Regions from separate parts of the Pseudomonas stagnisoli genome, predicted to be linked through region 2. Evidence: predicted binding sites of a transcription regulator. Region 2 holds the regulator's gene; the other holds the start of a gene.

Region 1 (4,140 bases), 1.1 Mb from region 2:
TGCGTACGCCCTTGATCCGCGCGAGCAACTGACCACCCTGGTTGCGATCCACCAGCGGGATCAGGCGGTAGCCGACCTCCAGGCCGACCATGTCCACCGGGGTCACGTCGTCCCAGCCCAGCTCCTTGACCTCCTGGGCCTTCTGCGCCGGCAGCAGCTCCTGCTGGCGCTTGACCTCCTTGACCTCCTCTTCCTTGACCTTGCGCTGCTTGTTGGCAATCCAGTAGGCGGCACCGGCAGCCACCAGACCGAGGCTGATGAACGAGAAATGCGGCATCCCAGGCACCAGGCCCATGGCGATCATGATCGCTGCCGACACAGCCAACGCCTTAGGCGAGGCAAACATCTGCCGGCTGACCTGCTGCCCCATGTCTTCCGAAGAAGAGACGCGGGTCACCATGATGGCCGCAGCCGTCGACAGCAGCAGCGAAGGAATCTGCGCCACCAGTCCATCACCGATGGTCAGCAAGGTGTAGATACGGCCCGCTTCGGCGAACGCCAGGTCATGCTGCAAGATACCGATAGCCATGCCACCGATCAGGTTGATGAAGAGAATCAGAAGACCGGCGATGGCATCGCCGCGCACAAACTTCGAGGCACCGTCCATGGAGCCATAGAAGTCGGCCTCCTGGGAAACTTCGGCACGCCGCTTCTTCGCCTCAGCCTGATCAATCAGGCCGGCATTGAGATCCGCGTCGATCGCCATCTGCTTGCCGGGCATGGCGTCGAGGGTGAAGCGTGCACTCACTTCAGAAATGCGCCCGGCGCCTTTAGTGACCACCACGAAGTTGATGATCATGAGGATGGCAAACACCACGGCACCGACCACGTAGTTGCCGCCAATCACCACCTCACCGAAGGCCTGGATCACTTTACCCGCCGCGTCATGACCTTCCTGACCATGCAGCAAGACCACCCGCGTGGAGGCAACGTTCAGTGCCAGGCGCAATAGGGTCGCGGCCAGCAGGACGGTGGGGAAAACGGCAAAATCCAGCGGGCGCAGGGCATAAATCGCCACCAGCAGCACGACGATGGACAGCGCGATGCTGAAGGTGAACAGGACGTCGAGCAGAAACGGCGGGATCGGCAGCATGACCATGGCGAGCATGACCAGCAGCAGCAGCGGAATGCCCAGATTGCCGTGGCGCAACCCGGACAGGTTGCTGCGTACGTCACCAATGAGTTGAGCGCGATCCACTGCCACGTATTTTCCCCAGCCAATTCAATCTTTTGACGCGAAAGGCGCCTTGCAGGGGTATTGGCAAGAAGCATTCCAACTTGGCCCCACCCGGGCGGGCGGAGCCGTATTCACTCAGGCCACCTGGCGTTGTCCGTGACGCGGATCTCCCGGCAGATAGTGCCCCGTGACCTGCCGGTAGGCCTCGGAGGTGCGCTGCCCAGGGATGCCATCGACCTTGACGAAGACACCGGGGAAACCGTTGAGCCAGTGCTGCAGGGCCACAACCTGCCGCTCCAGCTCGGGATCACCCGGCTTCTGCATCGAGTAAACCGCCACCAGCGGACCCGCGCTGGCGGCGGGACGCGGCTGGTCGGCGAACTCGACCAGGCCGCGCTCGGCCATCCGCCGCAACAGCACGGCGGCCCCGCACTGCTTGCTCACGGCGTTGTCGGACCAGGTGCCGTCGGCCACATATTTGCCGCTGCTGTAGTGGTTGGAAAAACCCCATAAGTAGGGCGACAGCACATGCGGATGGTACAGGCGATAGCCGAAGCCGTTGTAACGCTCCAGCTGATACAGAGTGCCCGCCAGGCTCCAGTCGGTACCGGCACCAAGGCGCTTGAGCTGCAGTGCATCGGCCGCGCTCTGCTCCCAGGTAAAGGGCGGACTGCCGTTCTTCGGCCGCCCCGGCGGCTCCTGCACGGTTCGCATCGTCAGTGGGTCGCCGTTATGCAGGTGCTTGTGGAAGCTCTGGCTGCTCTCCATGTTGTGGATCACCGCGATGAAGCTCCACGGAATCCCCAGAGCATCTGCCACCGTCTCGTAGCGCGACTGGTTACTGAGCAGCTGTCTGACGATGGTTTCCACCTCATCCCCCCGCTCGGGGCGGATCCGGCAGCTGTCGAAAAGATGTTCGTACTCGCCGCGCAAGGCGGGGGTTAGGACGACTCTGGCCATGGGCAAGGCTCCGTAGCTATGACTGACTCCGTTCAGGTGCAGTACCACGGCAACGGCAAGGCCACCGACCCGCTAGAGTGCCGCCGCTGTGGGGACGGCACACTGGCAGGTTTAGGCCGCGCTCGGGCGCTGTCAAAGCCAGGCGACGAATGACGACCGCTACTCGTCGCGGCGCAGATCCGGCGGAATTGGCAGATCCGGCAGCGGCCCGGGACGCTTGCCCTTGCCGGCGCGGAACTGCTTGAGCTGGTAGACGTAGGCCAGCACCTGGGCCACGGCCAGGTATAGCCCGGCAGGAATCTCCTGATCCACCTCGGTGGAGTAGTACACCGCCCGCGCCAGGGCCGGCGACTCGAGCAGCGTGACTTTGTGCTCCTGGGCGATCTCGCGAATCTTCAACGCCAGGAAGTCGCCGCCCTTGGCCAGCATCACCGGCGCATTACCCTTGGCCGGATCGTACTTCAGCGCCACGGCGAAGTGCGTCGGGTTGGTGATCACCACATCGGCCTCGGGCACCTGCTGCATCATGCGCCGCTCGGCCATCTGCCGCTGCAACTGGCGGATCTTCGACTTGACCTCGGGCTTGCCCTCGCTGTCCTTGTACTCATCTATGACCTCCTGCTTGGTCATCATCAGCTTCTGCTTGGAATCCCAGAGCTGGAACGGCACATCGACAGCCGCGATGAGAATCAGGCCGCAGGACATCCACAACAGACTCCAGCCAGTCACCAGGATGGAGTGCATGATCGCCGACTCGACCGACTCGTTGGCAATGGCCAGCAGATCGTCCTGATCGGCCTTGAGCACAGCCAGCGCCACCAGCAGAATGATCACGAACTTGGCCAGTGCCTTGAGCAACTCCACCAGGGCGTGAGCAGAAAACATCCGCTTGATGCCTTGCAACGGGTCCATGCGACTGAACTTGGGTTGCAACGCTTCCCCAGAGAACAGCCACCCACCCACGGCAACCGAGCCAAGGATGGACATGATGAGCACGACGATGAAAAACGACTGCAGCGCCAGCAGTGCCTCCATGCCGGTCCGCAGCAGGTAGCGGGCCATGGAGCCCTCGTCCAGCAAAACCTCCCTGGGGAGCGCAAAGTTGCCCTGCATGATATCCAGCATCGACCGACCAATCTTGGCACCGAAAATCAGCAATGCAGCAGCGGCCCCGAAAGTGACCGCGAGGGTACCCAGCTCCTTGGAACGTGCGATTTGCCCTTTCTGACGCGCCTCTTCAAGGCGCTTACTAGTGGGTTCCTCGCTCTTGTCTGCGCCGCTTTCGCTTTCCGCCATGGCGTTTCCTCAGCGTAAGCGCGCCAGTTCGCGCAATTGTTGCAGGGCATCTGTCGTGAACATCTGAAAGTGCGCGAAGAAGTCAGCCAGACCAGCCCAGAAGATGAACAGGCCGAGCACCAACGTCAGCGGGAACCCAATGGAAAAGATGTTCAGCTGCGGAGCGGCGCGTGTCATCACACCGAATGCCAGGTTGACGATGAGCAGAGCTGTCACCACTGGCAGCGAAATGAGCAGCCCCGCGGCAATCACCCAGCTCAGCTTGCCGGCTATCGACCAGTAATGGTCGAGCAGCAGGCCCTCTCCCACGGGCAAGGTAACGAAGCTCTCCGCCAGCACCTCGAGCACCACCAGGTGTCCGTTCATGACCAGGAACAGCAGAGTCACCAGCATCAGCAGGAACTGGCCAAGCACCGGCACCGAAACACCATTGGAAGGGTCGACCATGGAGGCGAAGCCCAGCCCCATTTGCACCGCAATGATCTGCCCGGCGACCGTGAACAGGTGGAAATACAGCTGCAGCATGAAACCGAACATCACGCCGATCAGCACCTGCTCCCCCACCAGCAACATGGACTGCAGGCTGACCGAATCCACCTGCGGCATCGGCGGCAGGGTCGGCGCTAACACGACACAGATGGCCAGAGCCAGGTACAGGCGCACGCGCACAGGTACCAGCTGGGTGCCGATTACCGGCATCACCATCA
Region 2 (4,140 bases):
GGTTGCGCGCGTCCACCGATACGGCGACCTGCGGATGCAGCAGCTCGGTCTGCAACAGGGCGCGCTCGGCCAGGTCAGGCAGCAGGCCGGCCGGCAGGTTGTCGATGCAGTAGAAGCCGTTGTCTTCCAGCACGTCGAGGGCAGTGCTCTTGCCCGAGCCGGAACGACCGCTGACGATGATCAGACGCATGACGCCCCCCGTGTTCAGTGGCCGCTCTGGACGTCGACCACGACCTGGTACAGGCCCTCGTTGCTCTGTGCCTGGCGCAGACGGTCGCGCACATCCGCGCGGTCGAGCATGCTGGCGATCTGCCGGAGCAGCTCCAGATGCTCATCGGTGGCCGCTTCCGGCACCAGCAGGACGAACAGCAAATCGACCGGCGCGCCGTCGATGGCATCGAAGTCCACCGCCGCATCCAGGTGCAGTACGGCGCTGATCGGCGCCTGACAGCCCGGCAGGCGGCAGTGCGGGATGGCGATGCCGTTGCCGAAGCCGGTGGAGCCGAGCTTCTCGCGGGCAATCAGATTTTCGAAGATGTCCTGAGCGTCCAGATCGGTGAGATCGCGGGCAACCAGGTTGGCAATCTGTTCGAGTACACGTTTCTTGCTGCCTCCCGGCACGTTCACTAGAGAACGTGCGGGAGTCAGTATGGTTTCGAGTCGGATCATGAGGGGGGTGGTGTCAGCGAGCCGTGGCGCCTTGCAGGCGACCCAGCTGCTTTTCCTTGTGCTTGATCAGTTGTCGGTCGAGTTTGTCGGTCAGCAGGTCGATGGCCGCATACATGTCTTCGTGCTCGGCGTTGGCCACGATTTCACCGCCGGCAATGTGCAGGGTCGCTTCGATCTTCTGCTTCAGCTTCTCGACCTCCATGATGACCTGCACATTGGTGATCTTGTCGAAATGGCGTTCCAGCCGGCTCAACTTCTCGCCGACATAGTCACGCAGAGCGTCGGTCACATCCAGTTGATGTCCACTGATGTTGACTTGCATACCGCTTCTCCTTGTTGCCTGGTGTAAGAGACAGACTAGCTTGTCTGCCGCCGTAACACGTTGGCTGAAAGGGCTGGTGCACTGCGGGCCATGCTTCCCCCATGCAGGGTATCTGGCGCTGGTACGGTGGTGCAGAAGCCTTCCGTTCAGGGCCGCTTACATCAGTCGCTTGCGTTCGCTGGATGGTGCTATGCCGAGCGATTCGCGGTACTTGGCGACAGTGCGGCGGGCTACCTGAATGCCCTGTGCTTCCAGTAAACCAGCGATCTTGCTGTCACTCAACGGCTTTTTCGCGTTTTCCGCGGCCACCAGTTTCTTGATGATGGCGCGGATTGCGGTGGACGAGCATTCGCCGCCTTCGGAAGTGCTGACGTGGCTGGAGAAGAAGTACTTCAGCTCGTAGATGCCACGCGGGGTATGCATGAATTTCTGCGTGGTGACGCGCGAGATGGTCGACTCGTGCATGCCCACCGCCTCGGCGATGTCGTGCAGGACCAGAGGCTTCATCGCCTCGTCGCCGTAGTCGAGGAAGCCGCGCTGGTGCTCGACGATCTGCGTCGCCACCTTCATCAGCGTTTCGTTGCGGCTCTGCAGGCTCTTGATGAACCAGCGTGCTTCCTGCAGCTGGTTGCGCATGAAGGTGTTGTCGGCGCTGGAGTCGGCGCGCTTGACGAAACCGGCGTACTGCGGATTGACGCGCAGACGCGGTACCGCCTCCTGGTTCAGCTCCACCAGCCAGCGCTCGTTGTGCTTGCGCACGATTACGTCCGGCACCACGTACTCGGGCTCGTTGGCCTCGATCTGCGAGCCCGGGCGCGGGTTGAGGCTTTGAATGAGCTCGATGATCTGCTTGAGCTCGTCTTCCTTGAGCTTCATGCGGCGCAGCAGCTGGCTGTAGTCGCGGCTGCCGAGGACATCGAGGTACTCGCTGGCCAGGCGCTGTGCTTCGCTCAGCCAGGGTGTGTTGGCGGGTAGCTGGCGCAGTTGCAGCAGCAGGCATTCGCGCAGGTCGCGGGCGCCGATGCCGGCGGGCTCGAAGTGCTGGATGCGATGCAGTACGGCCTCGACCTCGTCGGCTTCGACCTCCAGTTCCGGGTCGAAGGACTCGACGATCTCGTCGATGCTCTCTTCCAGGTAGCCCTGGTCGTTGATGCAGTCGATGATGGTGACGCCGATCAGCTTGTCCTTGTCGGACATCGGCACCAGGTTCAGTTGCCACAGCAGGTGACTCTGCAGGCTCTCGCCGGCGGAGGTGCGGGTGGTGAAATCCCACTCGTCGTCATCGTTGCTCGGCAGGCTGCTGGCGCTGGTCTGGTAGACGTCTTCCCAGGCGGTGTCGACGGGTAGTTCGCTGGGAATGCGGTCATGCCAGTCGCCGTCTTCGGCGCTTTCGTTGTTGTTGACCGCGACCGTGCTGTCCTGGAAGTTCGAGTTGTCCTGCTGAGTGGTTCCGGCCTGTTCGGCCGCATCGGCCATCGGGTCGGAGTTGTCGAAATCTTCGCCGTCTTCCTGACGTTCCAGCATGGGGTTGGATTCCAGGGCCTCCTGGATTTCCTGCTGCAGGTCCAGGGTGGAGAGCTGGAGGAGACGGATAGCCTGTTGCAGCTGCGGAGTCATCGTCAGCTGCTGGCCCATCTTGAGGACTAGCGACGGTTTCATGGTGTGGGGCTGGGTACCTTGTTCACTTGCCGGCGCGCGGCGCCATCCACTGCAGGGCGGCGAACCGCCCTAGGAAGCAAATTATATGCCTGACCTTGAATGATTCTAGCCCTTTGCGCAAGCCTCGCACGGGGCTCGGCTCACAGACGGAATTCATGCCCCAGGTAGACTTCCTTGACCAGCTGGTTGGCCAGGATGGTTTCGGCATCGCCCTCGGCGATCAGCTGGCCGTCGTTGACGATGTAGGCGGTCTCGCAGATGTCCAGGGTCTCGCGCACGTTGTGATCGGTGATCAGTACACCGATGCCCTTGGCCTTGAGGTGGTGGATGATCTGCTTGATGTCGCCCACCGAAATCGGGTCGACGCCGGCGAAGGGTTCGTCGAGCAGGATGAACTTCGGTTCGGTGGCCAGGGCGCGGGCGATTTCTACGCGGCGCCGTTCGCCACCGGACAGGCTCATGCCCAGGCTGTCGCGGATGTGGCTGATGTGGAATTCCTGCAGCAGGGCTTCCAGGGCCTTGTCGCGGCCGGCGCGGTCGAGGTCCTTGCGGGTCTCGAGGATGGCCATGATGTTGTCGGCCACCGACAGCTTGCGGAAGATGGAGGCTTCCTGCGGCAGGTAGCCGATGCCGGAGCGGGCGCGGCCATGCATGGGCTGGTGGCTGAGGTCCTGGTTGTCGATCAGCACGCGGCCCTGATCGGCCTGGACCAGGCCGACGATCATGTAGAAGCAGGTGGTCTTGCCGGCGCCGTTGGGGCCGAGCAGGCCGACGATCTGGCCGCTGTCGATGGACAGGCTGACGTCGCGGACCACCTGGCGGCCCTTGTAGCTCTTGGCCAGGTGCTGGGCTTTGAGAGTCGCCATTACTGCGCCTGCCCCGCTTGGCCGTCTTTCTTGCGCGGTTGCAGGATCATGTCGATCCGCGGGCGTGGCATCGAGACATTGCTACCCGTGGCGCGGCCGGCGTTGACGATCTGGCGCTGGGTGTCATAGACGATCTTCTCGCCTTCGAAGGTATTACCCTGCTGGATCACCTTGGCCTGATCGATCAGCACGATGCGCTCGTTGGTCGCGTAGTACTGAATGGTCAGGCCGTAGGCCTTGACGATGTCCTTGTCGGCGGAAGGCTTCTGCTCGTAGTAGGCCGGTTTGCCCACCGAGGTGAAGACCTCGATTTCGCCATTGGCATCCTGGGTGATGGTCACGGTGTCACCAGTGATCTTCAGGGTGCCCTGAGTGATCACCACGCCGCCGCGATACACCGCCACGCCTTGCTTGTCGTCCAGTTCTGCGCTGTCCGCCTGCACCCGGATCGGTTGGTCGCGGTCGCTGGGCAGTGCCCAGGCGCTGGCGCTTCCGAGCGCGGCGCCCAGGCTGAGCAGTAGGGGGAAGGTTTTAACGAACCTCATGCTGGCCTCTTACGTTGGACAGCAAGCTGATCTTGCCGTCGTTCATGTACGCTTTCATTCCCTGTGCCGTGGTCACCCC

Evidence for each region. Region 2 encodes sigma-54, which starts transcription at its own class of promoters, with help from an activator protein. Its sites were predicted from a motif close to ANTGGCATNNANNTTGCTNT; they were not measured.
Region 1: flhA (flagellar biosynthesis protein FlhA) is a predicted target of sigma-54. The motif match lies at 1,259-1,278, and genes of this name have one in related genera.

The regions. Positions count from the first base shown of each region.
Region 1 is NZ_CP184361.1:2,559,133-2,563,272, forward strand. It holds gene flhA (flagellar biosynthesis protein FlhA) at 1-1,198, opposite strand, end outside; gene ACOAPY_RS12260 (hypothetical protein) at 1,313-2,137, opposite strand; gene flhB (flagellar biosynthesis protein FlhB) at 2,297-3,433, opposite strand; gene fliR (flagellar biosynthetic protein FliR) at 3,443-4,140, opposite strand, start outside.
Region 2 is NZ_CP184361.1:3,655,492-3,659,631, reverse strand. It holds gene rapZ (RNase adapter RapZ) at 1-190, opposite strand, end outside; gene ptsN (PTS IIA-like nitrogen regulatory protein PtsN) at 205-669, opposite strand; gene hpf (ribosome hibernation-promoting factor, HPF/YfiA family) at 683-991, opposite strand; gene ACOAPY_RS17655 (RNA polymerase factor sigma-54) at 1,148-2,650, opposite strand; gene lptB (LPS export ABC transporter ATP-binding protein) at 2,791-3,516, opposite strand; gene lptA (lipopolysaccharide transport periplasmic protein LptA) at 3,516-4,061, opposite strand; gene lptC (LPS export ABC transporter periplasmic protein LptC) at 4,048-4,140, opposite strand, start outside.